2 regions of the Streptomyces sp. NBC_01384 genome follow, and region 1 is predicted to be linked to the other one. Evidence: riboswitches for the same ligand, from Rfam matches in the RefSeq annotation. Region 1 holds a riboswitch; the other holds the start of a gene.
What was found. Region 1 has a riboswitch for glycine ahead of gcvT (glycine cleavage system aminomethyltransferase GcvT). Riboswitches for the same ligand answer to the same signal wherever they lie in the genome.

Region 1 (12,064 bases):
AAGCTCACGCGCAACGTCCGTAGTCTTCTCCCTGCGCGCGAACCGCTCCGCGGCCTCCAGCCTCAGCTGTTCACGAGCCGCCTGCTTCTTCGGCGTCAGCCCGCCTCCCTGGGCATACCTCATAGCTCCGGCATACCGCAACGATCACGAAACGTCAGACCACCACCCGCCACTGCGAGTTCAACCGCAGTACCCGTAGCAGTAGGCGCCGGTGGAGACCCCGCCGCCGGTGTAGTACGGATTGCCTTTGTGTGATCAAAGCGTCCTGGGCGGATGGATCGCGTACCAGTTCGTCGGCGGAGGCAATGCGGCGGTGGGAGATCTGCGGACGAGGTCGGGATCAGCGAAGCCGGGCCGGGCTGCGCGTTCGAGACTGTCGTCGCTGATCTGCCCCGTCGCACTTCAGCCGATCCATCCGCGCCCGCTACGGCATGCCACCCAGCGACTTCCGTCGCCTCGCCGGCCACGACCTGCCTGTGCGCGGATGATCAACCACTGGGCACCTAGCGTCAACGACTTCGACCGCGCGTCCCGGCATGATCAAGAACCACAGGGCAGCACAGAGGCCGCAAAGGGAAGCGGGAGAAGCACGTGATCGTCAAGAACCGGATCGCCGAGTAGGTGGTCGGACGACCATGGCGGGTGCAGCACTACTGGGCCTGACCGGTACCGCCCACGCCAGCACGGGCCTCGGCCGACCGCATTGTCGGCCAGCAGACCGGTGATTACGTGGTGCCCACGGCGACCCGTACTACACCAGCACCGGAGCAAACGACACCGCCTACTGCTTCCAGTACCTGCCCACCACCTACAACTGACTTCATACGGTGCAGGCTACGGGTAACCGGGTACGCCGCAGGCGCTACCACGTCCTTGCCAAGACTCACGTCCAGCACGCTCTGAGCGGCATCGCCGGCACCATCGAGCGCCTCGCGGCCCACGCGTCTTCAGCCGTCGATCGCCAGGATCACTGACAGCGCTTCAGCTCTGCCTCGACGCACGGGGCCTGACCCGGGAATGCCGGTGGCGGCAAGGCCACTGACCTTAGACACCCCGAGATCCCTGACAGGGTCGCCCTTCGACAACGGGAGGAACCACGATGGCCGGAGATGGCTTCAAGCTGCTTGCCGACACCCACGACTCCCTGCTCGCCGCCGTCCGCGGCGTACCCGCAGACGCGTGGGGCGCGCCGACCCCCTGCAGCGACTGGTCGGTGCGTCAGGTGCTCAACCACGCCCGCCTCGACCAGCAGGCATTGGTCATGCAGATCAACGGCACAGTCCCCGCCGGGGATCCGTTCGCACCCGTGGACGCCCTGGAGGGCGACGCCACCGCGGAGCTGGTGGCCGTGTTCGCCGCGGCGACGGCAGCGTGGGAGTCCGGCCGCGACGCGGAGTGCGTACCCACTCCTATGGGCCCGATGCCCGCCGAGCTCGGCGCCGCCGCTGCCGCGCTCGACGCGGCCCTGCACGCCTGGGACATCGCCCGCGCGACCGGTCAGGACCTGCCTCTGAGCGAGTCCGTGGCCGAGCGGCTCGAGGACATCGCCGGCCGCCTCGTCGACTTCGTCCGGGACAACTTCGGCAAGTACGGCCCGGCGCTCCCGGTCGCGGCGGATGCGAGCCGCGCCGACAAGCTGCTCGCCTTCACCGGCCGCGCCCCGCACTGGGCGCCCAAGGCGGACTGACGCGTCAGCGGCGGCGAACCCAAGCCAACCGGGCGTTCGTCACCGCTCAGTTCAAGGGCGGGAGGCAGGTTCGCCGGGTTGAGCCAGGCCCCGCTATATGGGACAGACCCTGTCCCGTAATCCTCTTATCGCCTGTCTCAGAACGTGCTGGTGAGCATTTGAGTCGGAGGGAATGTTCATGATTCTTGTCATCGGCGGGACCGCGCACTTCGGGCGGCAGACGGTGGAGACGTTGGCGAACGCCGGACGTCCGGTACGGGTGCTGTCGCGCGATCCCGAGCGAGCCGGGCTGCCGAAGGGCGTGGAGGTGGTGCGCGGGGACCTGGCCGATCCATCGACACTCGCGCCGGCGCTGAGGGACGTGACCGAGCTGTTCCTTGTACTCCCCTACGGCATGGACGCCCAACCGCTGCTGGAACAGGCGCGGGAGGCAGGGGTCCAGCACGTGGTGTTCCTCTCCTCCGGGGCGGTCGTCGACGGGGCCGACCCTCAGCCGGACGTGATCGCCGATTACCACGCCGGGGTGGAGCGGGAGATTCGCGCGACTGGTATGGACTGGACGTTCCTGCGGCTCTTCTTCCCGGCGATCAACTCGCTCGCCTGGGCCATGCAGTTGCAGAGCGGCGATGTGGTTCGCGGCCCGTATGCGGCGGCAGCGGCCTCGGTGGTGCACGAGCGCGATGTCGCGGAGGCAGCCGCCGCAGTACTCGGCTCCGCCGAACACGCAGGGCGTGTCTACGAGCTAACGGGCCCGCAGTCCCTCACGCAGACCGACCAACTGGGGGTGCTCGGCCTCGCCCTGGGCCGGAAGCTGAGCTTCGAGGAACTCCCGGACCAGGACGTGCGGCAGCAGCTGAGCCAGTTCATGGACGCCGCCTTCGTGGGCGCCCTGCTGGACCTGATGGCGGCCACGGTCGGCAAGCCAGCGGCGCTGAACGACATCGTTGAGCGGCTGACCGGCCATCCAGCGCGCCCGTACGCGCAGTGGGCCGAGGATCACCACGTGGAGGACCCGGGGGCGTTCGCGAGGTCTTCTTCCATTCACGGAGCCGCCCTCGGTCCTTCCGGCGTCGGTCAGTGATCCTCGGCCCCGGTCGGGGTGATCGCCAGGCACGCAACATGTCGGGTAGTGCGGGAGTCAGAAAGACTGTGAGGCGGGGGACGGATCTCCGCCGTGGACAAGGGAGTTCTTGGATGCGTTTCAGCAAGCACACAGCCACTGCGGCCCTGACGGCCTGCCTGCTCGCGGGTGCCGTCGACCTCTCCGCCGCCCCGGCGGCCAGCGCCGCCAGCACGTACTCGTGTTCGAGCGCTTACCAGAACTGGACCCAGATCGGCGCGTACTCCGGCTACTTCATTTACTACGGCTACTACGACGGCACGAGCTACGTCCCCTCAAGCGGAAGTTGGAGTTATGCCGCCGTCGAGGCGCAGTGCATACTCAACCGTCTGGGCTACGGCCTGACCGTGGACGGGTACTACGGCCCCCGCACGCAGGCGGCCGTGGCCGACTTCCAGTCGCACCACGTGCTCGCGGCTGACGGCTTCGTCGGGCCCAGCACCTGGCCCGCGCTGCGCTACTTCGCGGCCAACCAGTCAAGTTGCCTCCCCTTGTCCTCCGCCTTGTCGTTCGCGAAGGTCCGATCGGCGTCGGCGGTTGTGCATCCCGACGGCTGCTGACCGGTCGGCGCGGCTGCCGAACCGATCCGCTGTGCCCTTTGGCGTCCGACGGCAGCCGCACATCAGGCGGCCAACGAGGCGTCGCCGCCGCCCCCCGACCGGCTGGGATGCCGCAGTCCCACACGTTCAGGTCCTCGCAGGTCACGCCGCCAACGTCGCCGCCGACATCTCACTGCGCAGCCTGTATGCCCTGTTCGAGGGCCGGCCAGAGAGCGTCGCCGCGTCGATTCGGCAGCGTCGACTCGAACGATGCCGTGCCGACCTCGCCGACCCCGAACTGCGCAAAGAGTCCGTTCAAGCCATCGCCGCGCGCCGGGGCTTCACCAGCGCCACCGTGTTCAGCCGTACGTTCCGCGCTGCCTACGGAACCACCCCGACCGAATACCGGCACGAGTTCCTGGACTGTCCGTGACGGATGAAGCTGTCGCTATGGCCCTGAGGTGCTGTGAGGAGCAGTGCGCTTGCCTAGAATGTCATCCATGCTGCTCAAGGGCTTGCTTGGTGGCTGCGGCAGGATGATCACTCGTGTTGCTTCGCCTGGCGTACGTGACCGTCACCAACGCGTTCGCCATTGGGTGTAGTTCGTTTCGAGTGAAGGTCGGGATCACGCGGTGAGGTCGTATACGGCCTGGTCGGGTGTGGGGTAGAGGCGTTCGTGTTCGCGGGCGGAGTGGAAAACGCCAGTAGGCGTCGAGGTCGCCGTTGCTGGTGAGGGCGCGAAGGGCCGGAGACAGGTTCGCCGGACTGGGCCAGGTCCTCGCCATATAGGACAGATTTTGTCCCATATTCCTCTTATCGCCTGTCCGAGAGGGCGGTATGCGAGTTGATGGGTGATTTGTCGTCACTGATGACGGTCGGCGATCACGGAGGGAGTCAGCTCCGGGTCGTTTCGTCGACCGATACCGCCGCGAATGGCTTCCCGGCCTCAACGCGCGAAAGCGCCGGTGTCCGCAGTGCCGCTCCTGCGCCGCGTGGCACCCCGCTACGTGACCAGCACCGAGCACATCGGGCGAGCGATGATCGCCGTAGCCCGGCTCGACGGTTCCGGACCCCGCATCCTGCGGACGGACCAGATCACCCGGCGGGGGCGAGTGAGGTGAGTAGTAGCCCCGGCCGATTCAAAAGACCCCATCACCACCGGGTACCAGCGCCTCGGCTGCGGCGGCGTGGCTCCAACCAATAGCAGATCACCCACTTATGATGCGCGGTCAGCGCGCATCAGAGCGAACACAACAACAGAAGAGTTATCCACTATGGTTGAAATGCCGGAGTCAGTGAAAGTGCTCGGAAACAACTGCCCCCCGTCATAGACCAGCAGGTGAACGAGTGTGCTCCCCGCACGCGCGGGGATGGCCCCTCGTCGAGCAGCCGGGCGCCGACCCGTTCCGGGTGCTCCCCGCACGCGCGGGGATGGCCCATGCTCCTCAATAGGGCAGAGGAGCTTCCAGAGTGCTCCCCGCACGCGCGGGGATGGCCCCTCGGGATGGAGGTGCGCAGATAAGGTCAGCGCGCCCCTGTGGCAGGACGCTGCACAGTGGCCCAGCAGGCCCGCATAGACGGCTAAAGTGGCCCAACCTCGGCGGGGTAGGGCCACTTTGCGTCGCTTGGTCGATGCGCTGGAGACGCTTTCCTGCCCGGCGCTGACCTGGCGGCCCGTCTGGCTGGGGCCCAAGCGCCCGCTGGCAGGACCTTCCTGGGGCCAACGTGGGGCCGGAAGGAGAGGGAAACCCCGTGAACGATCATGGAGTCCCGGCGCGCTGCATGCCTTCTGACCTGCTAGAACGCGCAAAGTGGGGACGTTCGGGGAAGGCCAGGGGAACGATCTTGCGAGCTCGTAATGCGTAGGTCCCACTACCTGACGTCCACCGACTGCACTCAACACCCTGAGACGGCCTCAAGAGCGCCGCGTCGGTCCTGGAGCAGGCCCGTTGCCCACCCGTAAACAGCGACGTTCCCTGGGGAGTCCCTGGGGAGTTTTCGGGGACTTTCACGCCTGTCCCGGGGAGTTTCTGGGGACTTTCCGCCGTGTAAGCAGGGAAGGCCCCGACAGCGCTGAAAGTTACGAACGCGCAGGTCAGGGCCCACCTCCTCAGCACTCGATGATATTGACCGCCAGCCCGCCCCGCGCCGTCTCCTTGTACTTGACGCTCATGTCCGCGCCCGTCTCCTTCATGGTCTTGATGACCTTGTCGAGGGAGACCTTGTGGGAGCCGTCGCCGCGCATGGCCATCTTGGCGGCCGTGACCGCCTTCACGGCCGCCATGCCGTTGCGTTCGATGCAGGGGATCTGGACGAGGCCGCCGACCGGGTCGCAGGTGAGGCCGAGGTTGTGTTCCATGCCGATCTCGGCGGCGTTCTCGACCTGTTCGGGGCTGCCGCCGAGGACCTCGGCGAGGGCGCCCGCGGCCATCGAGCAGGCCGAGCCGACCTCGCCCTGGCAGCCGACCTCCGCGCCGGAGATGGACGCGTTCTCCTTGAAGAGCATGCCGATGGCGCCGGCCGCGAGAAGGAAACGGACCACTCCGTCCTCGTCCGCGCCCGGGACGAAGTTGATGTAGAAGTGGAGGACCGCGGGGATGATGCCGGCGGCGCCGTTGGTGGGGGCCGTGACCACCCGGCCGCCCGCCGCGTTCTCCTCGTTCACCGCCATCGCGTAGAGCGTGATCCACTCCATCGCGTGGGCCAACGGGTCGCCCTCCGCCCGGAGTTGGCGGGCCGAGACGGCGGCGCGGCGGCGGACCTTCAGACCGCCCGGCAGGAGGCCCTCGCGGGACATGCCCCGGGAGACGCAGGACTGCATCACGCGCCAGATGGAGAGGAGGCCCTCGCGGATCTCCTCCTCCGTGCGCCAGGCGCGCTCGTTCTCCAGCATCAGGGCGGAGATCGACAGGCCGGTCTCCTTCGTCAGCCGCAGCAGCTCGTCGCCCGTGCGGAAGGGGTACTTCAGCACCGTGTCGTCGAGCTTGATGCGGTCCTCGCCCACCGCGTCCTCGTCGACCACGAAGCCGCCGCCGACCGAGTAGTACGTCTTCTCCAGGACGAGGTCGCCGGAGGCGTCGTACGCGAAGATCGTCATGCCGTTCGCGTGGTACGGCAGGGCCTTGCGGCGGTGCAGGATCAGGTCGTCGGAGAAGGAGAAGGGGATCTCGTGCGAGCCGAGCAGCTGGATGCGGCCCGACGACTTGATCTGCTCGACCCTGTCGTCGGCGCCCTCCACGTCCACCGTCCGCGGTGACGCGCCCTCCAGGCCCAGCAGCACGGCCTTCGGGGTGCCGTGGCCGTGGCCCGTCGCGCCCAGGGAGCCGTACAGCTCGGCCCGGACGGAGGCCACCGACGGCAGCAGCTCCTCGTTGCGCAGGCGGCGCGCGAACATGCGTGCCGCGCGCATCGGGCCCACCGTGTGGGAGCTGGACGGGCCTATGCCGATCGAGAACAGGTCGAAGACCGAGATGGCCACGGGGACTCCTCACAACAGGGGTGGTGCATGGGGGCGGGCGCCGCACACAGCTACGGATCCAGTGTGCGCGGCGCCCTGGTGAATCGTACGTTCCGTGCGAATTTCTGTACGAAAGTGAACTTCTGCAGGAACTGGTTCTGTACTACTTCAAGCCGGGGTACAGCGGGTGCTTGTCGGCCAGAGCGGACACCCGGGCCTTCAGGGGCTCCGCGTCGGCCGCCCCGAAGGGAGAGGGCGCCTTCAGTGCCTCGGCGATGATGTTCGCGACCTCGGTGAAGTCCTCGGCCCGGAAGCCGCGGGTGGCGAGGGCGGGCGTGCCGATGCGCAGGCCGGACGTGACCATCGGAGGGCGCGGGTCGTTCGGGACGGCGTTGCGGTTGACCGTGATGCCGACCTCGTGGAGGCGGTCCTCGGCCTGCTGGCCGTCCAGCTCGGAGTTGCGCAGGTCGACCAGGACCAGGTGCACGTCCGTGCCGCCGGAGAGGACGTCCACGCCCACGGCCTTGACGTCGTCCTGGACCAGGCGCTCGGCCAGGATCCGCGCGCCGTCCAGCGTGCGCTGCTGGCGCTCCTTGAACTCGTCCGAGGCGGCGACCTTGAAGGAGACGGCCTTGGCGGCGATCACGTGCTCCAGCGGACCGCCCTGCTGACCCGGGAAGACCGCGGAGTTGATCTTCTTGGCCAGCTCGGCCGTCGAAAGGATCACGCCACCGCGCGGGCCGCCCAGCGTCTTGTGGGTGGTGGTCGTGACGACGTGGGCGTGCGGCACCGGGTTCGGGTGCAGGCCCGCCGCCACCAGGCCGGCGAAGTGCGCCATGTCGACCATGAGGTACGCGCCGACCTCGTCCGCGATCCGGCGGAACTCGGCGAAGTCCAGCTGGCGCGGGTAGGCCGACCAGCCCGCCACGATCAGCTTCGGCTTGGACTCCTTGGCGAGGCGCTCGACCTCGGCCATGTCGACCTGGCCGGTCTCGTCGTTCACGTGGTACGGGACCACGTTGTAGAGCTTGCCGGAGAAGTTGATCTTCATGCCGTGGGTCAGGTGCCCGCCGTGCGCGAGGTTCAGACCCATGATCGTGTCGCCCGGCTTGAGCAGCGCGAACATCGCGGCCGCGTTGGCCTGGGCACCCGAGTGCGGCTGCACGTTCGCGTGCTCGGCGCCGAAGAGCGCCTTGACGCGGTCGATGGCGATCTGCTCGACCACGTCGACGTGCTCGCAGCCGCCGTAGTAGCGGCGGCCCGGGTAGCCCTCGGCGTACTTGTTGGTCAGGACCGAGCCCTGGGCCTCCATGACCGCGACCGGAGCGAAGTTCTCCGAGGCGATCATCTCCAGGGTGGACTGCTGGCGGTGCAGCTCGGCGTCGACGGCGGCGGCGACGTCCGGGTCCAGCTCGTGCAGGGGCGTGTTCAGAAGCGACATCAGTCGGAAGTCCTTAAGAGCCGGAGAACTCAAGAGCCGGAGAACTCGGTGTACTCGTCCGCGGAGAGCAGGTCGGCCGGCTCCCCCGCGACGCGTACCTTGAACAGCCAGCCGCCCTCGAAGGGGGCGGAGTTCACCAGCGACGGGTCGTCCACCACGTCCTGGTTGGCCTCCACGACCTCGCCGGTGACCGGTGCGTACAGGTCGCTGACCGACTTGGTCGACTCCAGCTCGCCGCAGGTCTCGCCCGCGGTCACCGTGTCACCGACCTCCGGAAGCTGGGCGTAGACGACATCGCCGAGCGCGTTGGCCGCGAACTCGGTGATGCCGACCGTCGAGACGCCGTCCTCGGCGACCGACAGCCATTCGTGCTCCTTGCTGTAGCGCAGCTGCTGGGGGTTGCTCATGGCCTGAATTCTCCTGTACGCGAGGGAGTGCTGATGAACGGGATGAACGGGATGACGGGATGAACGGGTGGTCCTGGGATACCAGACAGTGCGCGGCGAGGTACGTCACGTCGACGCGCACGCCACCACCCTGGTGGGACTACTTCTGGCGCTTGTAGAACGGCAGCGCCACGACCTCGTACGGCTCGTGACTGCCCCGGATGTCCACGCCCACCCCAGCCGTGCCCGGCGCGGCGTGCGCGGCGTCGACGTACGCCATCGCGATCGGCTTGCCCAGCGTGGGGGAGGGCGCGCCGGAGGTGACCTCGCCGATCACCTTGCCGTCGGCGACGACCGCGTACCCGGCGCGCGGGACGCGGCGGCCCTCGGCGACGAGCCCGACGAGCACCCGCGGGGGGTTCTCCTCGGCGCGGGAGGCGGCCTCCTGGAGCGCGGTGCGCCCCACGAAGTCCCCCTCCTTCTCGAACTTCACGACCCGCCCGAGCCCCGCGTCGAAGGGCGTGAGCGAGGTGCTCAGCTCATGCCCGTACAGCGGCATGCCCGCCTCCAGGCGCAGCGTGTCGCGGCAGGAGAGGCCGCAGGGGACGAGACCGACGGGCGCGCCCGCCTCCGTCAGCGCCTGCCACAGCTTCTCGGCGTCGGACGGGGCCACGAACAGTTCGAAGCCGTCCTCGCCCGTGTAGCCCGTGCGCGCGATCAGCGCCGGGACGCCCGCGACCGTGCCCGGCAGGCCCGCGTAGTACTTCAGGCCGTCCAGGTCGGCGTCGGTGAGGGACTTGAGGATGCCGGGGGACTCGGGGCCCTGCACGGCGATCAGCGAGTACGCGTCACGGTCGTCGCGCACGACCGCGTCGAATCCGGCCGCGCGCCCGGTCAGCGCGTCCAGCACCACCTGGGCGTTGGAGGCGTTGGCGACGACCATGTAGTCGGTCTCGGCCAGCCGGTACACGATCAGGTCGTCGAGGATGCCGCCGTCCTCCTGGCAGATCATGGTGTAGCGGGCGCGGCCGACGCCGACGGAGGCGATGTTGCCGACCAGCGCGTAGTTCAGAAGGGCGGCCGCCTGCGGGCCGGTGACAGTGATCTCGCCCATGTGGGAGAGGTCGAAGAGACCGGCCCGGGTGCGGACGGCGAGGTGCTCGTCGCGCTCGGAGCCGTATCGCAGGGGCATGTCCCAGCCCGCGAAGTCGGTCATCGTCGCGCCGAGCGAGCGATGCAGGGCATCGAGCGCGGTGAGACGGGGGGTGTTACTGCTCATCGGTGAGGCTCCCAAGGCATGACGGCGAGGTCGTTCCTCCCCATCTGTCATCGGAACCTGAGAGGTTCATCACGACCCCGCGAACGGTGGTCCTGACTTGCACCTTGGGTGGGGCCACTGGTCAGCGGCCCGCTTTTCAGATGTGCCTCGCCCGCGCGGTAACGGGGCCTGAGAGATTCAAGGGAGGGACTTGCTCCTTCGGCGCCCCAGAGACGACGTACAGACGTACATCAGCACGTCATACGTCACTGGGAACTCTCCCGCGCGGATTCAAGCGGCCGGTATGCAGTTGGCGCGCACATCATCGCACGCGCCGTCCGATCACGGCAGTCCGCATCTGTAACCGGCCTGTGGCAGTCCGCGTACGGAAACGAGAGACACCGCGCATTACCTTCTCTTTACACTCGACGGGGATGGGACTCCACACCCCAGGGGGAGGACGATCACGGTGAACAGGACCACGGCGTACGCCACGACCTCGGCCATCGCGCTGTCCAAGCCGCCCGGCGCCCAGGGCCGGGCCCGGGCCCGGGAGGCGTGCGGACCGCTTCCGACGGCCGTCGTCCGCGACCTGAGGGAGCGCGCGGGACACAGCCCGCACGGTCTGTACTTCGCGGCGGCCGACGTCGTCGTGGTCACCGGGCTGCCCGGCAGCGGCAAGTCGACCCTGATGAGCCGGGCCGTCGCAGGCGCCCGCGTCGACTCCCAGGACACCCGCGACCGCTGGGACGGCCGGCTGGCCGGCTGGCTGCCGTACGCCGTGTACCGCCCCCTTGTCCGCCTCGCGCACTACGCGGGCCTGCGCCGCGCGCTGCGCTCCGGCGCCGGAGTCGTCGTGCACGACTGCGGTACGCAGGCCTGGGTGCGCCGCTGGCTGGCCCGCGAGGCCCTGCGCCGGGGCGGCGCCCTGCACCTGCTGCTGCTCGATGTCACGCCCGGCACCGCGCTGGAGGGCCAGCGCGAGCGCGGCCGGGGCGTCTCCCGGTACGCCTTCGCCCGTCACCGGGGTGCGGTCGCCCGGTTGCTGCGCTCCGTCGAGCGCGGCGACCTGCCGGAGGGCTGCGGCTCGGCGGTCCTCCTGGACCGGGACGCGGCGGACGTACTGCACCGGATCGACTTCGGCGGCTGAGGAGCGGCCGAGAAGTCGCATGAGCCCACTAACCTTTCCAGGCAGAACACCGGAACAGTGGCGAACAGTGGTTCACAGCAGGCGGTAGAACAGATGGATTTCCCCGATTTCCCCGACTTCACGGAATCTCCGGCTGCGGCGTATCCGCACCCTCACCCCCCTCACCCCCACGGCGGCTGGCCGGGCAACGAACTGGAGGAGGTGCTCTCCGCGTCCCTCGGAGTGCCCTCGGCCGGCGGCCGCATCGTCGAGGTCCTCGGCCGCAGCTTCGTCTGGGTGCCGCTGCCCAACGGCGGCGGACCGCACGCGGGACCCCTCGACCTGCCCACGCTGGAGATCGAGGGCCAGGCGTACGTGCCGGTCTTCAGCTCCGAGGAGCAGTTCCGCCGGGTGGTCGGCAGCCATCTGTCGTACACGATCGCGCCCGCCGTCGAGTTCGCCCGCGGGCTGCCCCCGCAGGTCGGCATCGCCCTCAACCCGGACGGGGTGGTCGGCGCGCCGCTGCCGCCCCCCGCGGTCGCCGAACTGTGCCGGGCCGGGCGCACCCCGTTGGACGGGTCCGCGAGTGGCGGCCGGGTGAAGCTCTTCGAGCCCGACTGGCAGGACGACCCGGTGGACTTCCTGGCCGCGGCCTCGGCCGAGTTCGCGGCGACGGGAGTCGTGCTGACCGCCCGCCGCTGCCTGGCCAGCATCGAGGGCGGCGACCCGGTGATGTTCATCGGCGTCGAACTCTCCCTGTGGGAGGGGGACCTCCGGGCACTCCCCATGGACGCGCTCGCCCGCGCACTCGGCCGCGTCGCGGTCAAGTGGCCGGTGAACCTGGTCCTTCTCGACGTGGCCCAGGACCCGGTGGGCGACTGGATGCGCGCCGAAGTGCGCCCCTTCTACCAGCACGGCCACTGAAGCGCCCCGAAAGGGGCGCGGGGCTGCGACCATGGTGCGGCTCCGCCACGTGGGGGCGAGCGACCACGACGGACCTGCCGCGTCCCGAAGACAGCGAGCCCCGAGCTCTCAACGGCTCCCCCG
Region 2 (12,064 bases), 5.3 Mb from region 1:
CGCGGCCAGCGCGGCATCTCTGCCGAGACCCTTCTCCAGCGCCTGGTGAAAGGTGGCCGCCTGCCAGGTCGCCCCGTTGGCGCGCAGCCGGCACCGGTCCTCGATCACGCCCAGGTAGAAGTCCCGGTCGACGGGCTCGACACCCCACGCATCCAGCCCTCCGGCGGCCAGCGGCAGCAGTTCGTCACGGACCAGGTTCACGGCCTCGACCCGTGCGGTGCCCCCGTACCGGCCGCGCCTCGGCCACTCCAGGCGCGCGTCGATGCCGTGGCGGCAGGCGGCGTCGAAGTTGGCGGCGGCGGACTCGAACGGCAGCCGTGTCCAGACGGGCCGTGCCTCTTCGGCGAGCGCGCGGACGAGCCCGTAGTAGAAGGCCGCGTTGGCGACGACATCGGTGACGGTGGGCCCCGCGGGCAGGACCCGGTTCTCGACGCGCAGGTGCGGGGCGCCGTCGGCGATGCCGTACACGGGCCGGTTCCAGCGGTAGACCGTGCCGTTGTGCAGCACGAGTTCGGCGAGCTTGGGGGTGCCTCCGGCGTCGAGGACCTCGAGGGGGTCCTCCTCGTCGCAGATGGGCAGCAGGGGCGGGAAGAAGCGCAGATTCTCCTCGAAGAGGTCGTACGCCGAGGAGATCCACCGCTCGCCGAACCAGGTGCGCGGCCGCACCCCCTGGGCCTGGAGCTCCGGCGGCCTGGTGTCGGTGGACTGCTGGAACAGCGGTGGCCGCGACTCGCGCCACAACTCGCGGCCGAACAGGAAGGGCGAGTTGGCACCGACGGCGACCTGCGCGGCGGCGACGGCCTGTGCCGCGTTCCACACGTCCGCGAAGCGCGCCGGCGTGACCTGGAGGTGCAACTGCACGGAGGTGCAGGCGGCCTCGGGCGCGATGGACTTCGACGTACAGACCAGGCGCTCCACCCCGTCGATGTCGAGCGCGAAGTCCTCTCCGCGGGCGGCCACGATCTGGTCGTTGAGCAGGGTGTACCGGTCGACGTCCGACAGGTTCGAGGAGACCAGGTCGTCGCGGTCGATCGTCGGCAGAATCCCGATCATCATGATTCCGGCGTCGACTTCGCCGGCTTTTCGATGGGCATATGCAAGCGAGGTGCGCAGCTCCTCGGCGAGCCGGTCGAATACCCTGCCGCCCAATCGATGTGGAGCTATGTTGACTTCCAGATTGAACATGGCAAGTTCTGTTTGAAAATCTCGGCTCGCAATCCTCTCGAGTACTTGCGCATTCATCATCCTGGGCATGCCGTCGGGTCCGGCGAGATTCAGCTCGATCTCCAGTCCCATGAGATTCTTCGGGCGATCGAACCGCTTCTCCTCCAGCAGTCGCGCCAGCCCCGTCAGGCACTGCCGGAGCTTGTCGCGGTAGCGCTGGCGATCGGACAGGCCGTACGGCCCTGCCACGACCTTCTCTCCCATCGAAGCGTCCCTCCTCGAATGGGCAGGCCGATCCTCCGGCCTCTGCTGTCCCGGAGGATGATGCCCAGGCAACACGATCGATAACGCCCTGTACAGCCTTGTCGACCGCTACCCTGATACCCATTGTCCGGAGGCACATTCACGAGGCATGGACCAGGGCACACTTTCAGGCTGACGCGATCTCGTGAAAAACGCCGACGAGAATCGGCCGACCGCTCCGGCGAAGCATTCCGAGGTCACCGTCGAGCGCTGATGAAAAATCGGGATGAACCTCTCGTTTCGCCGACCGAATACCGCCTTGCTCTTCATATTCAGGACGGCTAGACGAAACACCATCTGAACACGTGTCGTATAAACTCCGCGAACGAGGCAGAGAGTTGGCGCTCGCGGTCCTAGGGCCTGTCGTCAAGGTGACGTGCGACAGGCGGCACCCTGTCGGCAGATCCAGACCCCCTCGCCCCTCCGACCCCGAGAGCTGACAGCGCCGTCCGCCCCCGCCCTCGCGCCACTGTGCCTGTCGAATGAGAGGCGACCCACCATGCCGCTGCATGTCCCCCCGGCTCCCGCGCCCGCCCTGCGCACCGTCCTCACGGCACTCGGTTCCCCCACCGCAGTCCGCGAGGCCCGCACCCCGTCCCTACGCATGGCGCAGGGACCCGTCACCCCCGAACTCCCGCTGCCCGTACACGTACTGGACCGGATCACACCGGCAGGCACGCCGGCTGATACGTCGGCCACCCGGCTCGCCGGGTGGCGCTTCCTGATCCGCTGCGGCGACCGCTCGGTGGCCGCAGCCGACACCATGCTCACCCCCGACGGCTGGGCCTTCTCGCACTTCTTCGAAGGCCCCTACCTCGCGGCCACCGAGCGCGCCCTGCGCCAGGCCGAGAACATGAAACAGCCCTACCAGCCACGCCTGCTGTCCGTGCCCGAGCTCTACATGCTCACCCTCTGGCTGCACGGTGACTGCACCGCGGACGGCGCCGCCGGACAGCTGGCCGCCACCGACCTCCTGGTGCCGCTGGCGCCCGCCCCGCCCGGTATCGCCGCGCACCGCCCGCACCGCGTCGCCGAACTCCTTCCGGTGCTCACCCACCGCCTCACACCCGGACCCCTGCTCAGCTCGCCCGCATAGGCAGGAGCCCACACACCGGCGCGTTCCACCGTGCCCCGCCGCCACGCCCCGCCGCCGTTCTTCCCGCCGCGGGGCACGGTGCTGTCACGGTGCCGTTCAGCCTCCGAGCCGGGCCGCTCGTTCGGGACCGGCAGCGCTCGTACGAGGGGAAACGCGCCCTCGGCTCCCATCGGACTAGCCCCATCCGACCACCGCGAACCCCCCGAAGGGACCGTGCAGTTGGAGTGAACCGTCCGCGCGGGTGATGCGTCTCCAACCTGTGAGGAGCGCTGCTGCGAAATCCCTGCGGATTGACGCCCGGAGGGCAACACTGGGTTCCAAACACACACCGACGGGGGGCGGCGATGAGCACTTCGAGCCGCGGGACAGACACCACAGCCATCACTCATCTCTCAACCCAGCGAAAGATCCCATCCATGTGCCAGCACCAGCCACCGTGTCCGACAGCCGAATCAGCCGACCGGGAGTCCGCCCGTCTCGTGGCTCACCACCCGGAGCAGGGATGGAGCCTGCTGTGCAACGGCGTTCTGCTCTTCGAGGACACCGGTGAGCTCCTGCCGGACGGCCAGATCATCGCCCCGCACCGCCCCCTGGGCAGCGAGCACGTGATGACGGCCGCCTGAGCAGCACGCACACGAAGGGCGACTGCCCGGACATAACGAGGGGCCGGCCGGAGACACACTCTCCGAACCGGCCCCGACGCATATCAAGGGATGATTACTCTTCGTAAGCGTCCAGCGGCGGGCAGGAGCAGACCAGGTTCCGGTCGCCGTACGCCTGGTCGATGCGGCGCACCGGCGGCCAGTACTTGTCCGCGGCCGAGACCCCGGCCGGGAACACGGCCTCCTCACGGGTGTACGCGTGCTCCCACTCCCCGCCGAGCGCGGCGGCGGTGTGCGGCGCGTTGCGCAGCGGGTTGTCGTCGGCCGCCCAGGCGCCCGAGCCGACCTTGTCGATCTCCGCACGGATCGCGATCATCGCCTCGCAGAACCGGTCGAGTTCGACCAGGTCCTCGGACTCGGTCGGCTCGATCATCAGAGTGCCGGCCACCGGGAAGGACATCGTGGGCGCGTGGAAGCCGTAGTCGATGAGCCGCTTGGCGATGTCGTCGACGCTGACGCCGGTCGCCTTGGTCAGCGGACGTAGATCGATGATGCACTCGTGGGCGACGAGCCCGCCGGGACCGGTGTAGAGCACCGGGTAGTGCGGCTCCAGGCGCTTGGCGATGTAGTTGGCGGACAGCACCGCCACCTGCGTGGCCCGCTTGAGGCCCTCGCCACCCATGAGACGGACGTACGCCCAGGAGATGGGCAGGATGCCCGCCGAACCCCAGGGAGCGGCCGAGATCGGTCCGACGCCGGTCTCGGGACCGGCGGCGGGCTGCAGCGGGTGGTTCGGCAGGTACGGCGCCAGGTGCGCGCGTACGCCGACCGGGCCGACGCCCGGACCGCCGCCGCCGTGCGGGATGCAGAACGTCTTGTGCAGGTTCAGGTGCGAGACGTCACCGCCGAAGTGGCCCGGCTTGGCGAGGCCCACCAGCGCGTTGAGGTTGGCGCCGTCGACGTACACCTGCCCGCCGGCCTCGTGCACCTGCGCGCAGATGTCGGCGACGTGCTCCTCGAACACACCGTGCGTCGAGGGGTACGTGATCATCAGCACCGCCAGCTCGTCGCGGTACTGCTCGATCTTGGCGCGCAGGTCCTCGACGTCGATCTCGCCGTCCTCGGCGGTCTTCACGACGACGACCTTCATGCCGGCCATCACGGCGCTCGCGGCATTCGTGCCGTGCGCGGAGGACGGGATCAGGCAGACGGTGCGCTGCTCGTCGCCGTTGGCACGGTGGTAGCCGCGTACGGCGAGCAGCCCCGCCAGCTCGCCCTGGGAGCCCGCGTTCGGCTGGAGGGACACCTTGTCGTACCCGGTGACCTCGGCGAGCCGCTCCTCCAGCTCCTGGATGAGGGTGAGATAGCCCTGCGCCTGCTCGGCGGGCACGAAGGGGTGCAGCTGGCCGAACTCGGGCCAGGTGACCGGCTCCATCTCGGTGGTCGCGTTGAGCTTCATCGTGCAGGAGCCCAGCGGGATCATGCCGCGGTCGAGCGCGTAGTCACGGTCGGACAGCCTGCGCAGATAGCGCAGCATCGCGGTCTCGGAGCGGTACTGGTGGAAGACCGGGTGCGTGAGGTAGTCGTCGGTGCGCAGCAGCGCGGCCGGCAGCGTGTCCTCGGCGGTGGCGTCCAGGGCCTCGATGTCACCGTCGACGCCGAACGCGGTCCAGACGGTGCCCACCTGCCCCCGGGCAGTGGTCTCGTCGCAGGCTATCGACACGTGGTCGGCGTCGACGAGGTGGAGGTTGACGCCCCCGTTGCGCGCGCCCGCCACGATCTCGGCGGCCCGGCCCGACACCCGCACGGTCAGCGTGTCGAAGTAGGCGCCGTGGACGACCTCGACCCCGCCGGCCGTCAGGCCCGCGGCGAGGATCGTGGCGTACCGGTGCGTACGCCGCGCGATGGTCTTCAGGCCCTCAGGACCGTGGTAGACGGCGTACATGCCGGCCATCACGGCGAGCAGCACCTGCGCCGTGCAGATGTTGCTGGTCGCCTTCTCGCGGCGGATGTGCTGCTCCCGCGTCTGCAGGGCGAGCCGGTACGCCTTGTGTCCGTCCGCGTCGACGGAGACGCCCACGAGGCGACCGGGCAGACTGCGTGCGAACGACTCGCGCACCGCCATGTATCCGGCGTGCGGACCGCCGAAGCCCATCGGCACGCCGAAGCGCTGGGTCGTACCGACGGCGATGTCGGCGCCGAGTTCACCCGGCGAGGTGAGCAACGTGAGGGCGAGCAGGTCGGCGGCGACGGTGACGACCGCGCCGAGCTCGTGCGCCTGCTCGATGACGGGCTTCAGGTCGCGTACGGCACCGGAGGCGCCCGGGTACTGGATCAGCACGCCGTTGATCTCGCGCCCGGCGATCCCGGCCGGGATGCCCTCGCTCAGGTCGGCGACGACGACCTCGACGCCGGTCGGCTCGGCGCGGGTCTCGATGACGGCGATGGTCTGCGGCAGGGCGTCCGCGTCGACCAGGAAGAGGCCCTTCTTGTTCTTGCCCATGCGCCGGGACAGCGCCATCGCCTCGGCGGCCGCGGTGCCCTCGTCCAGCAGCGAGGCGCCGGAGGTGGGCAGCCCGGTCAGCTCGGCGACGACGGTCTGGAAGTTGAGCAGCGCTTCGAGCCGCCCCTGGGAGATCTCCGGCTGGTACGGCGTGTACGCGGTGTACCAGGCCGGGTTCTCCATGACGTTGCGCAGGATCACCGGCGGCGTGAACGTGCCGTAGTAGCCGAGGCCGATCATCGGGTCGAGCACCTGGTTGCGGTCCGCGAGGGAGCGCAGCTCGGCCAGTACCTCGGCCTCGGTGCGCGCGCCCGGCAGCTCCAGCGCCTCGGCGTTCTTTATGACGTCCGGCACCGCGGCGGCCGTCAGCTCGTCGAGCGAGCCGTACCCGACCTGCGCGAGCATCTTGGCCCGTGCCTCGGAGTCGGGCCCGATGTGGCGCTGCTCGAAGGGGATTCCCTGTTCGAGCTCTGAAAGCGGAATGCGATGGGCGGTCATTGCGGAGGCCTCCTGGTCTGACACGACCTTCGAGGGGCACCCCGGCACGGGTACCCCGACGGCCTCCCCCTCTGTCATCTCAACCTGAGAGCTTCACCGGCCCGCCCGCGTGCTGACGACCCGGCTTTCACCGTCGGTGAGGGCGGAGGCCTTCGACACCCGCCCTGCTTTCCAGAGTGACCTCGTCCGTGCGGTACGTGAGCCTGAGAGATTCCGGGGAGGATTTGCTCCTTCGGCGCCTCCGATGGTGTCTGGAGGACTCTCCCGCACGGGGTCAGCAGCCGCGTGCCAGCCTACCAGCGAGGACAACGCACGAGCTTTCGAGTGGCCACCTTCCCGAATGTGCTCTTTTGTAGTGCTTACGGATGAGTTGCTAGCGAATGGAGGGCCCGTGCAGACCGACATCGATCCGCGCAACCTGATCGGCCGCAAGGCGCTCGACCGCAATGGCGCCAAGATCGGCACAGTCGACGAGGTCTACCTCGACGACGCGACCGGCGTCCCCGAGTGGGCGGCCATACGTACGGGCCTGTTCAGCAGGGACGCCTTCGTGCCCCTGGAGCCCAGCGAACTCGTCGAGGGCACCCTGTGCGTCCCCTTCGACCGCGCGCTGATCAAGGACGCCCCCGACTTCGGCGTAGGCCGCCACCTCTCCCCCGAACAGGAACTCCAGCTCTACCACCACTACGGCCTGGACGTGGCGCCCCCTCCCCCGCCCCCGGACAGAGACTTCGGTCACTTGGCGGGCACGGACGAGGGTTGACGGAACACCTCGGGCCCACTTGCGCGCCCCGTCAGGGGTGCGGGGAACTGCGCGATCAGCCACGGTCGACCCTCAGCACCGAACCGACCTCACCCCCACGGCGATCGCAATCGGCACCCACCACCAACGGCAACGGATCCGCCAACTCCAACGCCAAGTCATCGGTACGGAACGTCCGCACACGCCCCGGCTCGGAGTAAGGCGTCTCGAACCGCACGGTCACCCTCCCCAGCCCGCTCCCCTGCACCCACCCATGCCCGTACTCGGAGTGCCGCACGTCATGCCCGGCGGGCCACCGCCGCTCGGCGGGCGGCACCTGCTCGGCAACGGGGTCCTCCGCCGCCTCCGCATCCGGACGCTCCAGCACCGCCGCCTCCCCCGCAGCGGCCTCTGCCTGGGCCTGGGCAAAGAGGTCCTCCTGCGTGTAGTCGGCAAGCCCGGAAACACCGACCCCCAGCAGCCGTACACCCCCGGTCGTGTCCACCGCCTCCAGAAGCCGCGCGGCAGCCTCCCGCACGACAGCAGGGTCGTCCGTGGGCCCCCGCAGCGTCTCGGACCGCGTCAGCGTCGAGAAGTCGTACCTCCGCACCTTCAGCACGATGGTCCGCCCCGACAGCCCGGCGCCCCGCAACCGCCGCACACACCGGTCGGCGAGCCGCTGCACCTCCAGGCCGACCCGCACGCGGTCGTGGATGTCCACGTCGTAGGTGTCCTCGACCGACACGGACTTCGTCTCCCGCTCGGCCACCACCGGGCGCTCGTCGTGCGCCAGCGCCATCGCGTACAGCGCGTGCCCGTGGGCCTTACCCAGCAGCCGTACGAGCTCGTCCTCGCCCGCCTCGGCGATCTCGTCGACCGTGGTGATCCCGGCGCGGCGCAGATGGTCGCCGGTCGCGGGCCCGACGCCCGGCAGTATCCGCACCGACATCGGTCCCAGCAGCGCGCGCTCGGTCCCCGGCTCTATCAGCACCAGCCCGTCGGGCTTGGCCTGCTCCGAGGCGATCTTGGCGAGCATCTTGGAGGCGGCGAGCCCCACTGACCCCGTGAGCCCCGTAGCGGCACGGATGTCCGCGCGCAGCTTCCCCCCGGCCAGCCGCGCCGAGCTCTCGTCCCAGGCCGTGCCACCCGCCTCCAGGTCCACGAAGGCCTCGTCCAGGCTCAGCGGCTCCACCAACGGCGACAGCGCCCGCAGCAGCCCCATCACCTGCTCGCTGATCTCCCGGTAGACCGTGAAGCGCGGCACGAGATACGCGGCGTTCGGTGCCAGCCGGCGCGCCTGGGCCATGGGCATCGCCGAGTGCACCCCGAAGACCCGGGCCTCGTACGAGGCGGTGGCGACGACTCCGCGCGGTCCGAGCCCGCCCACGACGACGGCCTTCCCGCGCAGGCTCGGCTTGGCTGCCTGCTCCGCCGAGGCGAAGAAGGCATCCATGTCGAGATGCAGGATCGTGGGCGCGGTTCTCACATCTCCGATGCTGCCCTACGCCACTGACAATGCCCCGGCACGGCCCGCGCCGGTAGCGCCGAAGCATGCCGCCGTACGGTGCTCAACCCGCGCCCGTACGCTCCGGGTCGCTCTCCTACGGTCTCCTACGGCCTGCGGGCCTCAGACGGCCCGATTGCGCCGTCGCGCCAGCTCGTCCGCCGGATTGGGTCCGACGAGCGTCTCGCCCGTGTCCACGCGCTCCCCGTGCAACTGCGACAGTGCGCTCTCGACGTCCCGCCACACCACACCCACGGCGATCCCGAAGACGCCCTGACCGCCCTGCAACAGGGCGTGCACCTCGTCGGGCGAGGAGCACTCGTAGACGGTCGCGCCGTCGCTCATCAGCGTCATCCGCTCCAGGTCCCGGAAGCCGCGCTCCCTGAGATGCTGGACCGTGGTGCGGATGTTCTGCAGGGACACTCCCGTGTCGAGGAACCGCTTCACGATCTTCAGGACGACGACGTCCCGGAAGCTGTAGAGCCGCTGGGTCCCCGACCCGTGGGCGGGCCGCACACTCGGTTCGACCAGTCCGGTCCTGGCCCAGTAGTCGAGCTGCCGGTAGGTGATGCCCGCGGCGGCACACGCCGTGGGACCGCGGTAGCCGATCTCCTCGGCGGCCGCCCCTCCCTCACCGAGCTCACCCCGCACCGCTGTCGGCCGCGGCGGAACGTGATCGGCCGCGCTGCCGTGAAGCGGGTACGGGCCGCTCTCCCCCAGACTGCGTCCGGGGGCACCCCCAGCCGTACCGTCGCCGCTGCTTCTCACGCCGACCTCCGTCCTTGACCTGCCTTCTCGACGGTAGGCAGTCACCAGGGGCGCGTCAACGATCGCCACACTCGGCACGCCGAGTGATAATCACCCTAGGAGTGGTTTCCCGTGTCCCACCGGGGGGAAAGGCTAGCCGAATGCTCTCGGAGCGGGCCGCAGCGCGCCACACTGGCCACGGGGCAAATGCGGCCCGGAGCCCGCCCATCCATTGGCTCGTTCACGGAGTGGGAGGTCGCACCCGCTCCCACGGGCCGGGCGGCCGACCGCCCATCGGCGGGCGATCGCTCCCGCTCCGGACCGCCCTGACCGGTCCCCTCACCGGCTGACTGGTCTCACCACCGGCTGACCGGTCACTGGCTGACCGGACCCATCACTGGCTATTGGTCCCGAAGTCCTCGGGCGAGATCTGGTCGAGGAACTCGCGGAACTTCTCCACCTCGTCCTCCTGCTCGTCCGGGATCGCGATGCCGGCGTCGTCGAGCACCCCGTCGCTGCCGTAGATCGGCGTTCCGGTGCGCAGCGCCAGCGCTATGGCGTCGGACGGGCGGGCACTGACCTCGACCCCGCTGGCGAACACCAGCTCCGCGTAGAAGACACCCTCACGCAGGTCCGTGATGCGCACTTCGGTGAGCTCCTGGCCGACGGCCTCCAGCACGTCCTTGAACAGGTCGTGGGTCAGCGGTCGCGCGGGGGCCATGCCCTGCTGGGCGAAGGCGATCGCCGTCGCCTCCCCCGGTCCGATCCAGATGGGGAGGTAACGATCGCCTCCCACTTCACGCAGAAGCACGATCGGTTGGTTGGAGGGCATTTCCACCCGGACACCTACGACATCGAGCTCGTTCACACAGTAACCCTAGGCCGTGCCCGGGACGTTTGGGTAGTCGGGCACAGAACGGGTGGCCGATCCGGACTCCCCGTCGGGCGCTCCGGGTCAGGGCAGCCGCACGCCGAGCGCGGTCTGCACCAGGGCCGCGTGCAGTTTCACCGTGAGCCCCGCCAGCTCCTTCGTGCGGGCCTCCGCGTGCGCCCTGGTCTGCGGATTGCGATGGCGCCTGAGCGGGGCCACCACCTGGTCCACCAGGCCCGCGTCACGGTCGGCCGCGGCCTTCATCGCTCGCAGATGGCGCGGCTCGATCCCGAACCGCCCCAGCTCGACGACGAGCGCGGCGACGGTCACCGCCTCGGCGTCGTACGCCCCGTCCGGCAGCGGGGCGATCAGCCCGTACGACTCCCACTCCTGAAGCTCCTGCTCGCCGATCTCGGCGGCGGCCAGCAGTTCCGCACGGCCCACCCGGGCCGCTGTGGGCGCCTCGGGCTCCCCGAAGAGGTCACCGAACGACTCCCCGTCGCCGGAGTCGCGCTGCCGCCCCGCAGACGGCAGCCGCACCGGCTCACCGCGCTCCAGGGCGTCCAGGTACTCCCGGATCACCTTCAGCGGCAGATAGTGATCCCGCTGCATCCTCAGGACGTGGCCGAGGCGCTCGACGTCGGCCGCGCTGAACTTGCGATACCCCGAGGGGGTCCGCTGCGGCTCGACCAGCCCCTCCGACTCCAGGAACCGGATCTTGGAGATCGTGACTTCGGGGAACTCCTCACGCAGCGCGTTCAGCACCGCGCCGATGCTCATCAGCCCACTGTCCGCTGCGGCGGTACCGCTGCCGGCACCGCCGCTCGGTGATCGAAGCATGGACCTTCCTGGGGGTCCCCCCGGACGGAGTCTGGGGGAGGGTCAGATACCCCGCTGGCTCGCGTAGAAGACCAGCCGGTACTTACCGATCTGCACCTCGTCGCCGTTCGAGAGCGGGACCGAGTCGATCCGCTCCCGGTTGACGTAGGTGCCGTTCAGGCTGCCCACGTCGGCGACCGTGAACGAGCCGTCCGCGGCGCGACGGAACTCCACATGGCGACGCGACACGGTCACGTCGTCCAGGAAGATGTCGCTCTGCGGATGACGCCCGGCCGTGGTCAGCTCGCCGTCCAACAGGAAGCGGCTGCCCGAGTTCGGACCGCGGCGCACCACCAGGAGCGCCGAGCCGAGCGGCAGCGCGTCGACGGCCGCCTGCGCCTCCGGAGAGAGTGTCGGCATCTGCGTCTGTCCGGTGATCTCGGCATCGTAGGCCTCGATGCCCGAAATGGAGATCGTGGACGTCGTCTCGGCGGCACGCTCCGGGACCGCTCCGGGCCGCAGCGGCGCGCCGCAGTTGGAGCAGAAGCGGCTGTTCTCCGCGTTGCGGTTACCGCACCTCGTACACACCAGGGCCGACATGGACGGATCCTCCTGCCGCGGCTGCCCCCCAGGGGCATGGGACGCGTACGGGTCGGAGGCAAACCCTCCACCCGCACTTGAGGTTGACGGTTCCCCGAAACCTATGCGTCCGGACTGGGCAGGGTCAACAGACGGCGCGCCCTGACCACCGGAAATGTCACCGACCTGGTCCCGGAACAGCGGGCGCTCGCCGCTCTGGCCTTCAGCGTCTCCATGGCGCGGTGCACGGTGTCGGGCAGTCGCGTTGTCGCTGCCCTCTCCTCGTGCGCTCTTGCCGAACAACTTCGCAAACAACTTCACGGGCGATTCCCCTTGACCGAAACAGACCCGCCCGTGGGGCAGGACGAACCCTGATTGAACACACCGGTCGACCCGGACATCCTCACAACGTCCGTATCCACCAGACAGTTTCCACCACGCACCACCCATTCGGTGCGCCGACCCCCCGCAACCTCATGCCCTCGCCGCGCGACCCCCATGCACCCCCGGCTCACTGGGAGGACGACCGAGCGTAGTCAGGCCGCTTCGCAGCTCGCAAGGCGTCCACCACGATCTTCGTCACAGGCTCCACCGTGACGGTGGCCTGCTCCTTCTCAAGAGTCTGCACCACGCCTC

Region 2: it holds a riboswitch for glycine, as region 1 does, so the genes downstream of both, gcvP (aminomethyl-transferring glycine dehydrogenase) here and gcvT (glycine cleavage system aminomethyltransferase GcvT) in region 1, are expected to answer to the same signal.

The regions. Positions count from the first base shown of each region.
Region 1 is NZ_CP109559.1:6,697,940-6,710,003, forward strand. Features, by position in the region: gene OG747_RS30775 (helix-turn-helix domain-containing protein) at 1-123, opposite strand, end outside; gene OG747_RS30780 (TIGR03086 family metal-binding protein) at 1,100-1,687, shown strand; gene OG747_RS30785 (NmrA family NAD(P)-binding protein) at 1,866-2,768, shown strand; gene OG747_RS30790 (peptidoglycan-binding protein) at 2,882-3,367, shown strand; gene OG747_RS30795 (helix-turn-helix domain-containing protein) at 3,399-3,779, shown strand; gene OG747_RS30800 (L-serine ammonia-lyase) at 5,457-6,824, opposite strand; gene glyA (serine hydroxymethyltransferase) at 6,967-8,244, opposite strand; gene gcvH (glycine cleavage system protein GcvH) at 8,274-8,651, opposite strand; gene gcvT (glycine cleavage system aminomethyltransferase GcvT) at 8,791-9,909, opposite strand; glycine riboswitch at 10,056-10,182, opposite strand; gene OG747_RS30820 (AAA family ATPase) at 10,352-11,038, shown strand; gene OG747_RS30825 (enhanced serine sensitivity protein SseB) at 11,132-11,941, shown strand.
Region 2 is NZ_CP109559.1:1,400,950-1,413,013, forward strand. Features, by position in the region: gene OG747_RS06220 (glutamate--cysteine ligase) at 1-1,428, opposite strand, end outside; gene OG747_RS06225 (hypothetical protein) at 1,967-2,563, shown strand; gene OG747_RS06230 (DUF5999 family protein) at 2,980-3,186, shown strand; gene gcvP (aminomethyl-transferring glycine dehydrogenase) at 3,281-6,166, opposite strand; glycine riboswitch at 6,348-6,443, opposite strand; gene OG747_RS06240 (PRC-barrel domain-containing protein) at 6,558-6,929, shown strand; gene OG747_RS06245 (DNA polymerase IV) at 6,985-8,394, opposite strand; gene OG747_RS06250 (MerR family transcriptional regulator) at 8,536-9,180, opposite strand; gene OG747_RS06255 (bifunctional nuclease family protein) at 9,554-10,027, opposite strand; gene OG747_RS06260 (MerR family transcriptional regulator) at 10,115-10,870, opposite strand; gene OG747_RS06265 (FHA domain-containing protein) at 10,913-11,878, opposite strand; gene OG747_RS06270 (DUF881 domain-containing protein) at 11,940-12,064, opposite strand, start outside.